One region of the Streptomyces sp. NPDC048671 genome, then DNA from elsewhere that is predicted to be linked to it. Evidence: predicted binding sites of a transcription regulator. Region 1 holds the regulator's gene; the other holds the start of a gene.
What was found. The regulator HrcA, encoded in region 1, represses chaperone genes, less so after heat shock. The targets are predictions, from matches to a motif close to TTNGCACTCNGNNNNNCNGAGTGCNAA.
Positions count from the first base shown of each region.

Region 1 (7,176 bases):
CTGCTCCAGGATCCGTTCGTCGCGGTCATCGGGTGAGCCGCCCGGGTCCGGCTCCCGGACCACGTCCGCGGTGGCCTGCTCGATGGCGCCGAGCAGCCGCGAGCGGGGAAAGACGAAGGGCTTGTACTGCGAGCTGCTCCGGGTCTCCCACGGCTTCTCGGTCAGCGTGCGGACCATGTCGAGCGCTGCCTCGTACGGCGTCTCGCCACGGCCGTCGAGCAGTTTCAGCGGCACGCGGCGCAGCTGGTTGGCGTGGTGGATCCGGCGCACGATCTGTTCGACCCTGGCGTCCACGGTGGCCGGGACGTCCGCGTCGGCGGCCTGGAGGACCACCAGCGGCATCACCGGCCGGTTGTCCCGGTAGCGGTCGATGAGCTGCTGCACGAAGTGGAAGACGGCCGAGGCCGCCTCGTTGTCCGCACTGTCCCGCCATACCTCGCGCACCATCGCCCCGTGCCTTCCCTCGCGAAAAGAGCCAGGAACCACTCAATAACCGATGATGCGCGTGGTGCGCAGGCAATGGTGGGGATCAGCCCGGGATTGGCGGGAAGACCCGCCGGACATCAGGCGGGAAGCGTGACGAAATCAATCAATTCCTCTACGCGGCCCAGGAGTTCGGGCTCCAGGTCCCGGTAGGAGTGGACCGAGGACAGAATCCGCTGCCAGGCCGCACCGGTGTTTTCCGGCCACCCCAGCGAACGGCACACGCCGGTCTTCCAGTCCTGGCCGCGCGGCACCACCGGCCAGCCGCCGATTCCCACGGACGACGGCTTCACCGCCTCCCACACGTCGATGTACGGATGACCGACCACCAGGACGTTCCCGTCCGAGATCTGTGCCGCGATGCGGGACTCCTTGGAACCCGGCACCAGATGGTCGACCAGCACGCCGAGGCGCGCGTCCGGGCCCGGCGAGAACTCGCGCACGATCGCCGGCAGGTCGTCGATGCCCTCCAGGTACTCGACGACCACGCCCTCGATCCGGAGGTCGTCGCCCCAGACCCGCTCGACCAGCTCCGCGTCGTGCCGGCCCTCCACGTAGATCCGCCCGGCCCGCGCCACCCGCGCCCGCGCTCCGGGGACCGCCACCGAGCCGGAGGCCGTACGGGCGGGCCGGACGGGGCCGCCGGCCGACGGCCGTACCAGCGTCACCACCCGGCCCTCCAGCAGGAAGCCGCGCGGCTCCATCGGGAAGACCCGGTGCTTGCCGAACCGGTCCTCCAGGGTCACCGCCGGGCCCGCGGCCGTCTTCTCGCAGCGGATCACCGCACCGCAGAAGCCGGTGACGGCCTCCTCCACGACCAGATCCGGATCGGCGGGCACCTCGGGGGCGGGGGCGGACTTCTTCCACGGCGGGGTCAGGTCCGGCTGATAGCTGCGCATCGCACGACGATAGGACGGCCCGGCCTCACGACACGCCGGAGGGGGCGCCGCCCGTGCCGTTCAGGCCGCGAAGAGCCCGGCCAACGCGTCGCGCTGCGCCCGGACGAACGCGGCGTCCACCACCGCTCCGTGCCCGGGTACGTACACCGCGTCCTCGCCGCCCAGTGCCAGCAGCCGGTCCAGCGCGGCCGGCCAGCGGGAGACGACCGCGTCCGGCCCCGCCTGCGGTTCACCGGACTCCTCGACCAGGTCGCCGCAGAGGACGACCGCGGGCGAGCCGGGCACCAGCACCGCCAGATCGTGGCCGGTGTGCCCAGGGCCCACGTCGGCCAGCAGCACCTGACGGCCGCCGCCGAGGTCGAGCGTCCACTCCCCGTACACCTGGTGGTGCGGGGCCACCAGCACGTCCACGGCCTCCGCCGCGTCGTGTTCGGACACCCCGTGCGCGACCGCGGAGCGGTGCAGGCCGTCGGCCCCGGCCCGCAGCAGGTCCGTCAGACCGGCCGCCCCGTACACCCGGGCCCCGGCGAAGGCGGCCGTGCCCAGCACGTGGTCGAAGTGCGGATGGCTCAGTGCGATATGTGTCACCCTCCGCCCGAGCAGCCGCTCGGCCCCGGTCCGCAGTTCGACGCCCTCCCGGAGCGTCGAACCCGTGTCGTAGAGAAGCGCCCCGCCCGCTCCGACCACCAGTGCGACCGTCGCGTCCCAGCCGGGCAGCCGCCGCCGGCCCACTCCGTCACCCAACCGCTCCCAGCCGAACTCTTCCCAAGCGACGTCCATACGACGACGCTATCGGCAACGACCTGCGCGGTCTCGGGGTAGCGTGGCCGGTCGCCCTTGCTAGGGGCCCACCCCGTCGCCGTACACTGACCGGGGAATTGCTGGCACTCGAACGGACAGAGTGCCAGGAGAAGTCCCGGGAACGACCCGAGATCGACCGAGGTAGACAGCTGGAGGTGTGCGCGATGCTCAGCGAACGCAGACTCGAAGTGCTGCGCGCCATCGTCCAGGACTATGTCGGCACCGAGGAGCCCGTCGGCTCCAAGGCGCTCACGGAGCGGCACAAGCTGGGGGTCTCCCCGGCCACCGTCCGCAACGACATGGCGGTGCTGGAGGACGAGGGCTTCATCGCCCAGCCCCACACCAGCGCGGGACGCATCCCTACGGACAAGGGCTACCGGCTCTTCGTCGACCGGCTCGCGGGCGTCAAGCCCCTGTCGTCGCCGGAACGCCGGGCCATTCAGAATTTCCTCGACGGCGCGGTCGACCTCGACGATGTCGTGGGACGTACCGTACGGCTGCTCGCGCAGCTGACCCGGCAGGTCGCCGTCGTGCAGTACCCCTCGCTGACCCGCTCGACGGTGCGGCACGTGGAACTGCTCCTGCTGGCCCCCGCCCGGCTGATGCTCGTGCTGATCACGGACACCGGCCGGGTCGAACAGCGGCTGGTCGACTGCCAGACGCCGTTCGGTGAGACCGCTCTCGCCGATCTGCGGGCCCGGCTCAACAGCCGGGTGGTGGGACGCCGTTTCGCGGACGTCCCGCAACTGGTGCAGGACCTGCCGGAATCCTTCGAGAGCGAGGACCGGACGACCGTGTCCACCGTGCTCTCGATCCTGCTCGAAACCCTCGTCGAGGAGACGGAGGAGCGGCTGATGATCGGCGGCACCTCCAACCTCACCCGCTTCGGGCACGACTTCCCTGTGATGATCCGGCCGGTGCTGGAGGCATTGGAGGAGCAGGTCGTACTGCTGAAGCTGCTCGGCGAGGCAACGGACTCGGGCATGACCGTACGAATCGGGCACGAGAACGCCCATGAGGGCCTCAACTCCACGTCCGTCGTCGCGGTCGGCTACGGTTCGGGCGACGAAGCAGTCGCCAAACTCGGCGTGGTCGGACCGACCCGCATGGACTACCCCGGAACGATGGGAGCGGTACGCGCAGTGGCACGTTACGTCGGACAGATCCTGGCGGAGTCGTAGGTGGCCACGGACTACTACGCCGTACTCGGCGTGCGCCGCGACGCTTCCCAGGACGAGATCAAGAAGGCCTTCCGGCGGCTCGCACGCGAGCTGCACCCGGATGTGAACCCCGACCCGAAGACCCAGGAGCGGTTCAAGGAGATCAACGCCGCTTACGAGGTGCTGTCGGACGCCCAGAAGAAGCAGGTCTACGACCTCGGCGGCGACCCGCTGTCCGCCTCCGGCGGAGGTGGCGCGGGCGGCTTCGGACAGGGCGGCTTCGGCAACTTCTCCGACATCATGGACGCGTTCTTCGGCACGGCGTCGCAGCGCGGACCCCGTTCGCGCACCCGGCGCGGCCAGGACGCCATGATCCGGCTGGAGATCGACCTCTCCGAGGCGGCCTTCGGCACGACCAAGGACATCCAGGTCGACACGGCCGTCGTCTGCACGACGTGCAGCGGAGAGGGCGCCGCACCCGGCACCTCGGCCCAGACCTGTGACATGTGCCGCGGCCGCGGCGAGGTCTCCCAGGTCACCCGGTCGTTCCTCGGCCAGGTCATGACCTCGCGGCCCTGCCCGCAGTGCCAGGGCTTCGGCACGGTCGTGCCGACCCCCTGCCCGGAGTGCGCCGGCGACGGCCGCATCCGCTCGCGGCGCACCCTCACCGTGAAGATCCCCGCGGGTGTCGACAACGGCACCCGCATCCAGCTCGCGGGCGAGGGCGAGGTCGGCCCCGGCGGCGGCCCGGCCGGTGATCTCTACGTCGAGATCCACGAGCTGCCGCACGCGGTGTTCCAGCGGCGCGGCGACGATCTGCACTGCACGGTCACCCTCCCCATGACGGCGGCGGCCATCGGCACCAAGGTGCCGCTGGAGACGCTCGACGGCCTGGAGGAGGTCGACATCAGGCCGGGCACCCAGTCCGGCCAGTCCGTCCCGCTGCACGGGCGCGGCATCACCCACCTGCGGGGCGGCGGCCGCGGCGACCTGATCGTGCACGTCGAGGTCATGACCCCGACGAAGATGGACCCCGAACAGGAACGCCTCCTGCGGGAGCTGGCGAAACTGCGCGGCGAGGAGCGGCCCACCGGCCAGTTCCAGCCCGGTCAGCAGGGCCTGTTCTCCCGGCTGAAGGACGCGTTCAACGGGCGCTAGTCCCACGCTTCGACACCGTACGGGCCCGGATTTCCGGGCCCGTACGGCATTGCGGACATAACGTGGCCACGGGGTGCGCATCACGGGACAGGAAGGACATGACACCATGCCGTCATGCCATCCGCGTTGACCGATCTCTGCCGGTATCCGATCGTGCAGGCCCCGATGGCGGGCGGCGTCTCCTGCCCGCAGCTCGTCGCCGCCGTGGCCGAGTCGGGCGGACTCGGCTTCCTGGCCGCCGGGTACAAGACCGCGGACGGCATGTACAACGACATCAAGCAGGTCCGCGGACTGACCGGCCAGCCCTTCGGCGTCAACCTCTTCATGCCGCAGCCCAATCTCGCCGACCCGAGCGCCGTCGAGGTGTACCGGCACCAGCTCGCGGGCGAGGCCACCTGGTACGAGACCCCGCTCGGTGAGACCGACTCCGGCGGCGACGACGGCTACGAGGCCAAGCTCGCCATCCTGCTGGAGGACCCGGTCCCGGTCGTCTCCTTCACCTTCGGCTGCCCGACCCGCGACACCCTCGACGCGTTCGCCGCGGTGGGCACGTACACCGTCGTGACGGTCACCACGCCCGAGGAGGCCCAGGCCGCGCAGTGGGCGGGCGCCGACGCGGTCTGCGCCCAGGGCGTCGAGGCGGGCGGCCACCAGTCCACCCACCGCGACGACCCGCAGGCCGACGGCGTCGGGACCGGGCTGCTCAGCCTGGTCGCCCAGGTGCGCGAGACCGTGCAGATCCCGGTCATCGCCGCCGGCGGGCTCATGCGCGGCTCCCAGATCGCCGCCGTGCTCGCGGCGGGGGCCGATGCCGGGCAGCTCGGCACCGCCTTCCTCATCTGCCCCGAGTCCGGCGCCCATCTGCTGCACAAGCAGGCCCTGACCAATCCGCTGTTCGTCCGCACCACCCTGACCCGCGCCTTCTCCGGGCGCCCGGCCCGCGGCCTGGTCAACCGCTTCGTACGCGAGCACGGGCCGTACGCCCCCGCCGCCTACCCGCAGATCCACCAGCTGACCGCACCGCTGCGCAAGGCGGCGGCCAAGGCCGGGGACGCGCAGGGCATGGCGCTCTGGGCGGGCCAGGGACACCGGATGGCACGCGAGCTGACGGCCGGCCGGCTCGTCGCGCTGCTCGCCGAGGAAATCGACGCCGCACGGGCGGCAGTGAGCACAAGGAGCACGCAGTGACGGCACCCGTCTTCGTCGTCGAACAGATGCCCACGGGCCCGGGGTTCGTCCTGGAGGGGCCGGAGGGACGGCACGCCGTCTCGGTGAGACGTCTGCGCGCCGGTGAGGACGTCGTCCTGACGGACGGCCGGGGCCGCTGGGCGCAAGGTGTGGTGACGGCCGCCGAGGGCAAGGACCGGCTGGTGCTCACCGGTCTGGACCCCGTCCACGAGGAACCCCGCCCCGGCGCCCGCATCACCGTCGTCCAGGCCCTGCCCAAGGGTGACCGCGGCGAGCTCGCCGTCGAGACGATGACGGAGACCGGCGTCGACGCGATCGTGCCGTGGCAGGCCGGGCGCTGCATCACCCAGTGGAAGGGCGACCGGGGCCTGAAGGCCCTGACGAAATGGCGCGGCACGGCCCGCGAGGCCGGCAAGCAGTCGCGCCGGGTGCGGTTCCCGGAGGTGGCGGACGCGATGACGACCAAGCAGGTCGCCGCACTTCTGGCCGCAGCCGACTTCGCGGCCGTACTGCACGAGGACCGCGGGTACGACAGCGAACCGCTGGCCACCGTCGCCCTGCCCGAAGCGGGCGAGATCGTGCTGGTCGTCGGCCCGGAGGGCGGCGTCTCGCCCGACGAGCTGGCCGCGTTCGCCGCTGCCGGGGCCCGGACCTGCCGGCTCGGACCGACCGTACTGCGCACCTCGACGGCGGGCACCGCGGCGACGGCCCTGCTGCTGGGGCGCACCGGCCGATGGTCATGAATCGGGCCGTTTCCCGGAACCTTGGCCGGTTCTGGCCGCAATCCGTCTACCGCACCGTCAGGAGCGGTGGGAAGCTGCCCGTATGGGGACATCAAGGGCATGGCGCAATCGAAGGATCCGTCGTTTTCCGGCCGTGATCTGCCTGGCGGGCGCGGTCGTCGCCGGACTGACGGCCTGCGATCCGGTCGACGGCCTGAACTCCGCGTCCATCGCCGTGACGACCGACCGGACCGCCACCCGCGCGCTGGAGCACGAAGGGGTGAACGTGCAGTGGCTGAGCTGCACGGCACGGACCGCCGGCGGGGGCGCGAGCGCCGCCTCCCGGACCGGTCCGTCCACCGCCGTCAGCCGGGTCGCCGACGTCGAATGCAACGGACGCACCAAGGACGGCGAGGACATCAGCCTCGCCGGCAAGGTCGACCGCGAGGTCAAGGGCCAGTGCGTCAGCGGTGACATGACCGCGAAGGCGGGCGGGAAGACCGTCTTCCGCGCCACGATGCTCGGCAACTGCGACGCCGCGCCCTCACCCTCCGAGCCGCCCAGGGCCCCGGCGGGCGGCAGCGGGGGAGGCGCCCGGCCGACCGCGACCGTCACGGTCACCGTGACCGCCTACCCCCAGGGCAAGTGAGGGTGCGGGGCGTCGCGGGCCGGGCGGGACTTCTCGGACACGGGCCGCGTCGTACTCCGGCCAACCCCGTTTCCCGGGGCCCGGCCTCGGCCTAGGGTGATCGATGTGACGCAGCC
Region 1 is NZ_JBVJHB010000001.1:924,754-931,929, reverse strand. Features, by position in the region: gene ACZ6S6_RS04290 (ABC transporter substrate-binding protein) at 1-447, opposite strand, end outside; gene ACZ6S6_RS04285 (DUF3097 domain-containing protein) at 564-1,382, opposite strand; gene ACZ6S6_RS04280 (MBL fold metallo-hydrolase) at 1,443-2,162, opposite strand; gene hrcA (heat-inducible transcriptional repressor HrcA) at 2,348-3,364, shown strand; gene dnaJ (molecular chaperone DnaJ) at 3,365-4,501, shown strand; gene ACZ6S6_RS04265 (nitronate monooxygenase) at 4,616-5,689, shown strand; gene ACZ6S6_RS04260 (16S rRNA (uracil(1498)-N(3))-methyltransferase) at 5,686-6,432, shown strand; gene ACZ6S6_RS04255 (hypothetical protein) at 6,566-7,060, shown strand; gene ACZ6S6_RS04250 (S41 family peptidase) at 7,166-7,176, shown strand, end outside.

Region 2 (7,176 bases), on a different contig from region 1:
ACCGGCCGCTGTTGCTGATGGGGACGGTCGGCGAGAGCTCGGGCGACTACCGGCAACAGCCGTCCTGGGCCGCGTTCTGGAAGAACACCCGCGGCTGGAAGGCGAACGTCACCCTGACCGGTTCGCGCCACGCCTCGTACACCGACGCGCAGGCGCTGCTGCCGCGACTGGCCCGGCAGGGCGCGGAGCCGGACGGCGGTCTGGCGGCAGCGGTCGGGACGGTGCGGCCGGAGCGGGCCACGGCCGCGAGCCGCGCGTATGTGGCGTCGTTCTTCGGGCGGTGGCTGCGCGGGCACGACGACCAGCTGCTGGACGGCCCCTCGGACCGCTTCCCGGAGATGGTGTTCACGCCGTAGCCGGGGCGCGTACGGACAAGTAAGAGTACGGACGCGTAGGAACGACGTCGGCCCCCGGGGAGTGATCCCCGGGGGCCGACGTTCGTACAGCTGTGCAGGAGCTACCGATCCGTCAGGATCAGAAGTCCATGTCACCGCCCGGCATGCCGCCCGGAGCGGCCGCGGAGGCCTTCTCCGGCTTGTCGGCGATGACGGCCTCGGTGGTGAGGAAGAGCGCGGCGATGGACGCGGCGTTCTGCAGAGCGGAGCGCGTGACCTTCGCCGGGTCGATAATGCCCTCGGCGATCATGTCGACGTACTCGCCGGTCGCGGCGTTGAGGCCGTGACCGATCGGCAGGTTGCGCACCTTCTCGACGACGACTCCACCCTCGAGACCACCGTTGACGGCGATCTGCTTGAGCGGGGCCTCCAGCGCCAGCTTGACGGCGTTGGCGCCGGTCGCCTCGTCACCCGAGAGCTCCAGCTTCTCGAAGACGGCCGAGGCCTGGAGCAGAGCCACGCCACCACCGGCGACGATGCCCTCCTCGACGGCGGCCTTGGCGTTGCGCACCGCGTCCTCGATGCGGTGCTTGCGCTCCTTGAGCTCGACCTCGGTCGCGGCACCGGCCTTGATGACGGCCACGCCGCCGGCCAGCTTCGCGAGGCGCTCCTGGAGCTTCTCGCGGTCGTAGTCCGAGTCGGAGTTCTCGATCTCGGCACGGATCTGGTTGACGCGACCCTGAACCTGGTCGCTGTCACCGGAGCCGTCGACGATCGTCGTCTCGTCCTTGGTGATGACGACCTTGCGGGCACGGCCGAGCAGGTCGAGACCGGCGTTCTCCAGCTTGAGGCCGACCTCCTCGGAGATGACGGTGCCACCGGTGAGGATGGCGATGTCGCCGAGCATGGCCTTGCGGCGGTCACCGAAGCCCGGAGCCTTGACGGCGACGGACTTGAAGGTGCCACGGATCTTGTTGACGACCAGGGTCGACAGGGCCTCGCCCTCGACGTCCTCGGCGATGATCAGCAGCGGCTTGCCGGACTGCATGACCTTCTCCAGCAGCGGAAGGAGGTCCTTCACGTTGCTGATCTTCGAGTTCACGATCAGGATGTACGGGTCGTCCAGGGACGACTCCATGCGCTCCATGTCCGTGGCGAAGTACGCCGAGATGTAGCCCTTGTCGAAGCGCATACCCTCGGTGAGCTCAAGCTCCAGCCCGAAGGTCTGGGACTCCTCGACGGTGATGACGCCTTCCTTGCCGACCTTGTCCATGGCCTCGGCGATGAGCTCGCCGATCTGGGTGTCAGCGGCGGAGATGGAGGCGGTCGAAGCGATCTGCTCCTTGGTCTCCACGTCCTTGGCCTGCTCCAGGAGGGCGGCGGAGACGGCCTCGACGGCCTTCTCGATGCCCCGCTTGAGAGCCATCGGGTTCGCACCCGCGGCCACGTTGCGAAGGCCCTCGCGGACGAGCGCCTGAGCGAGAACGGTGGCGGTGGTCGTACCGTCGCCGGCGACGTCGTCCGTCTTCTTGGCGACCTCCTTGACCAGCTCCGCACCGATCTTCTCGTACGGGTCCTCCAGCTCGATCTCCTTGGCGATGGAAACACCATCGTTGGTGATCGTGGGGGCGCCCCACTTCTTCTCAAGGACGACGTTGCGGCCCTTGGGGCCGAGGGTGACCTTGACGGCGTCGGCGAGCTGGTTCATGCCGCGCTCAAGACCGCGCCGGGCCTCCTCGTCGAACGCGATGATCTTGGCCATATGAAGTGGTCCTCCCGGACAGGGGTGGATTCTCCGGACCGAGTGGCGCCCGCGACGGACGGCCTGCCGCCTGCCGGTTCCTTGCCCCGACAGACCTGCGGGCCTCACCGGCCCGGTCCAAGTTTCTGTCACTCTCACCCGGAGAGTGCTAAGCCCAATGATTAGCACTCGACCCCCGAGAGTGCAAGCGTCCCCCTCCGGAGTGTGGACAACCGGCCGACGCTTGCGGAGGGGTTCCGGACGCACGGAGGGCCCGTACCCCAGGGGGTACGGGCCCTCCGTGCGTGAGTAGTGTCGTTGGCCGACCGTGCCGAGCTCAGCCGACAGCGAGCTTGACCATGTCCGCCTGCGGCCCCTTCTGGCCCTGCGAGATTTCGAATTCAACTCGCTGACCCTCTTCGAGGGTGCGGTATCCGTCCATCTGGATCGCGCTGTAGTGGACGAAAACATCCGCACCACCGTCGACCGCGATGAAGCCGTACCCCTTCTCCGCGTTGAACCACTTGACGGTGCCCTGAGCCATGCCTAACTCCCCTATTACTGGCCCTTGCACAGGACCGCACTTCGCGGGCCCGGGTCAGAACTCACCCTCCGTCAGGAGAGGGTGCGTGCGCCGGAACGCGTCGACCGCGGCCGAATGTATCTGCCCAACTGCCCTCTGCAACAGGTCAATCGGACGAGAATTCTGGGCAGCGCCGATCGCCCGAATATGAGTAACTCATGAGATTCCAGGGCAAGTCGGGCCAGGCAAAGGCGACTTATGGCGCAAGAAGTTCAGTTACTTTGGCTGCATCTTGTCGTGGCCGGGCGCATTCACATATGCGGGGGGGGCACGGGCAGCAGAGGGGGCTTCCCACACTCTACCGCGCTCAACCATACAGAATCGCCCCCTCCGCTTCTGTCGCAGAGGGGGCGATTCCGGTGACGCGGTGGAGCGGGACCACTCGGGTCCCGGGGGTCAGCAGCCGCCGGCGACGGCCGGGATGATCGAGACGCCCGCGCCGTCCGGGGTGACCGCTTCCAGGCCGCCCTCGAAGCGCACGTCGTCGTCGTTGACGTACACGTTCACGAAGCGGCGGAGCTTGCCCTGGTCGTCCAGCACGCGGGCGGCGATGCCCGGGTGGTTCTTCTCCAGGGACTCGATGACCTGGGAGAGGGTCGCGCCCTCGGCCGGGACCTCGGCCTGGCCGCCCGTGTAGGTGCGGAGGATGGTGGGGATACGGACCTTGACGCTCATGGTGGGTGCCCTTCCTGGAGTCACGGATGGTCGGAGGCTGCCGGCAGCCTCTCAACTGCTGCCGACGGCCTGTCAGCTGGTGCCGGCGGGCCTGTCAGCTGGTGCCGGTGGCCCGTCAGCTGGCGCCGGCGGCCTCTCCGCCGGTGCCGAGGCCGGCGGCGCGGAAGGCGTCCAGGCTGGGGCGGATCGTCGCCGTCGCCTGCGAGGTGGCGGCCACCGCGTCCAGCGTCTTGAGGCCGTCACCGGTGTTCAGGACGACGGTGGTGAGCGACGGGTCGAGCAGACCGGCCTCGATCAGCTTCTTCGTCACACCGACCGTCACCCCGCCCGCGGTCTCGGCGAAGATGCCCTCGGTGCGCGCCAGCAGCTTGATCGCGTCGACGACCTGCTCGTCGTTGACGTCCTCGACGGCGCCGCCGGTACGGCGGGCGATGTCCAGGACGTACGGGCCGTCGGCCGGGTTGCCGATCGCCAGGGACTTGGCGATCGTGTTCGGCTTCTGCGGCCGCACGACGTCGTGACCGGCCTTGAAGGCGGTGGAGACCGGGGAACAGCCCTCGGCCTGGGCACCGAAGATCCGGTACGGCTTGTCCTCGACCAGACCGAGCCTGATCAGCTCCTGGAGGCCCTTGTCGATCTTCGTGAGCTGCGAGCCGGACGCGATCGGGATGACGATCTGGTCGGGCAGCCGCCAGCCGAGCTGCTCGCAGATCTCGTACGCGAGCGTCTTGGAGCCCTCGCCGTAGTACGGCCGGAGGTTGACGTTGACGAAGCCCCAGCCCTCGCCGAGCGGGTCGCCGATGAGCTCCGAGCAGAAGCGGTTGACGTCGTCGTAGTTGCCCTCGATACCGACCAGCTCACCGCCGTACACCGCGGCCATGACGACCTTGCCCTGCTCCAGGTCGTGCGGGATGAACACGCAGGACCGCAGGCCGGCGCGGGCTGCGGCGGCGCCCACCGCACCGGCGAGGTTGCCGGTGGAGGAGCAGGAGAGCGTGGTGAAACCGAAGGCGCGGGCGGCCTCGACGGCGATCGCGACGACACGGTCCTTGAAGGAGTGCGTCGGGTTGCCGGAGTCGTCCTTGACGTACAAGCCGCCGGTGACGCCCAGCTCACGGGCGAGGTTGTCGGCCTTGACCAGCTTGGTGAAGCCGGGGTTGAGGTTGGGCTTGTCCGCGACATCGGCGGGGACCGGCAGCAGCGGCGCGTAACGCCAGATGTTGTCGGGGCCGGCCTCGATGCGCTTCTTCAGCTCGTCCGGGGAGCCGCTCGGCAGGTCGTACGCCACTTCGAGCGGCCCGAAACAGGTCGCACAGGCGAAAAGGGGGCCGAGCTCGAATCGCTCTCCGCACTCGCGGCAGGAAAGCGCCGCGGCGGGACCAAGATCAACGGAGGATTCGGTGTTTGCTGCAACAGTCTGAACAGCCATGATGGCGAGGCCCTTTCTCCTCATCTTCCTCGTGACGCATTTCGCCACAAGACGGAATTGGCACCTTCCCCACCTGACCTCGCGGTCGGCTGGATGGTTGCCGGGACTTCAACGGGCCGTTCCCTCTGTCCCTCTGGATGAGCGCTGTGGCACTGGACCATGGATCCAGGCGTTTATCAGCGGATGGACCCCGGCATGCCACGGCCATCTGCGTTGTTCAAGACTGTAACCGAAGCACCGGACTGTTGAGATAGTCGTCCGAACCGCGAGATGGATCACATACAGGGAGTATCGACCGTGCTGGAAGAGGTCGAAGGCTGGCTGACCAGGCGTTCCTGGTCCTCCGCCGACCGCCCGCTGGAGCAGCTCCTGGCCGCCAGGGACGGCGACCCGCGCCGCGGGAGCGTGAGTGTCGTCCTGCCTGCGCTCAACGAGGCGGCGACGGTCGGGGACATCGTCCGGGTGATCCGGCGCGAGCTCATGGAGAAGGTCCGGCTGGTCGACGAACTCGTGGTGATCGACTCCGGCTCCACGGACGCCACCGCCGAGGTCGCCCGCCGGGCGGGCGCCCGGGTGATCCACCGGGACGCGATCCTGCCCCGCGTCCCGGCCGTCCCCGGCAAGGGCGAGGTGCTCTGGCGGTCACTCCTGGTGACCAGTGGTGACATCGTCTGCTTCATCGACGCGGACCTGAAGGACTTCTCGGCCGACTTCGTCTCCGGCATCGTCGGCCCGCTGCTGACCGACCCCTCGGTGCAGTTCGTCAAGGCGATGTACGACCGCCCCCTCGGGGACACCGCAGGCCAGGGCGGGCGGGTCACCGAACTGGTGGCACGGCCGCTGCTCAATCTGCACTGGCCGCGACTGGCCGGCTTCGTCCAGCCGCTGGGCGGCGAGTACGCCGTGCGCCGCTCCCTGCTCGAACAGCTGCCGTTCCCGGTCGGTTACGGAGTGGAGCTGGGGCTGCTCGTCGACGCCCTGCACACGGTCGGCCTGGACGCGCTCGGGCAGGTCGACGTCGGCGTCAGGAAACACCGCCACCAGGACGGCCAGGCGCTCGGCCGGATGGCGGCGGCCATCTACCGGACCGCTCAGCTGCGGCTCTCCCGAGGGCATCTGGTCCGCCCCTCGCTGACCCAGTTCGAGCGCGGCGAGCACGGCTTCGTCCCGCACACGTACCCGGTGGACACCGAGGAGCGGCCGCCGATGCGCGAGATCGAGGAGTACGTCTCGCGCCGCGCGGCGTGACCGGAGCACCGCCGCACGCACGTTTGGACGGTTCGGGATCGGGCTAGATTCCGCAGCATGGTCTCCGAGCACGTCCCCCAGCCCGCCGCCGCCCAGGTACTCGTCGCGTCCAACCGAGGTCCGGTCTCGTACGCGCTCCGCGAGGACGGCTCACTCGACGCGAAACGGGGCGGGGGCGGACTCGTCTCCGGGCTGAGCGCGGTGGACGACAAGGTGTGGGTCTGCGCCGCACTCGGTGACGGCGACCGCGAGGCGGTGCGCCGCGGGGTCGGCGAGCCGGGCGTACGGATGCTCGACATCGACGCGGACGTGCACGCCGACGCGTACAACGGGATCGCGAACTCGGTGCTCTGGTTCGTCCACCACCTGCTCTACCAGACCCCCCTGGAACCCGTCTTCGACGCGGAGTTCCGCCGGCAGTGGGCCTCCTTCGAGACCTACAACCGGGCCTTCGCGGAGGCGCTCGCCGAGGAGGCGGGCGAGGGCGCGGCGGTCCTGGTGCAGGACTACCACCTGGTGCTGGTGCCCGGAATGCTCCGCGAACTCCGCCCCGACCTGCGGATCGGCCACTTCTCGCACACCCCGTGGGCGCCCGTCGACTACTTCCGGATGCTGCCCGACGACATCGCCGAGCAGGTGCTGCGCGGCATCCTCGGCGCCGACCGGGCGGCCTTCCTGACCCGCCGCTGGGCGGACGCCTTCATCGGCTGCTGCACGGAGATCCTGGGCGGCACCGGCCGCACCCGCATCGGCGTGCACGGGCTCGGCGCCGACGCGGACTTCCTGCGCCGCCGCGCGCACGAGGCGGACGTCGACGAGCGGATGGCGGCGCTGCGCGAACAGGTGGGCCCCGGCCGGAAGACGATCGTGCGGGTGGACCGTACGGAGCTGTCCAAGAACATCGTCCGCGGGATGCTCGCCTACCGCGCCCTGCTCGACGAGCGGCCCGAATGGCGCGGCCGGGTCGTCCACATCGCGTTCGCCTACCCCTCGCGGCAGGACCTCGCGGTCTACCGGGAGTACACGGCCGAGGTGCAGCGCGTCGCCGACGGCATCAACGCGGCGCACGGCACAGCTGACTGGACCCCGGTCGTGCTCCACGTCAAGGACGACTTCGCACGCTCCCTCGCCGCGTACCGGCTGGCCGACGTGGCGCTCATCAACC
Region 2 is NZ_JBVJHB010000010.1:187,398-194,573, reverse strand. Features, by position in the region: gene ACZ6S6_RS21805 (alpha/beta hydrolase family protein) at 1-356, shown strand, start outside; gene groL (chaperonin GroEL) at 475-2,097, opposite strand; gene ACZ6S6_RS21795 (cold-shock protein) at 2,414-2,620, opposite strand; gene ACZ6S6_RS21790 (MoaD/ThiS family protein) at 3,056-3,334, opposite strand; gene thrC (threonine synthase) at 3,450-4,763, opposite strand; SAM riboswitch class I at 4,781-4,907, opposite strand; gene ACZ6S6_RS21780 (glucosyl-3-phosphoglycerate synthase) at 5,061-6,011, shown strand; gene ACZ6S6_RS21775 (alpha,alpha-trehalose-phosphate synthase (UDP-forming)) at 6,069-7,176, shown strand, end outside.
Region 2: groL (chaperonin GroEL) is a predicted target of HrcA. The motif match lies at 2,259-2,285, and genes of this name have one in related genera.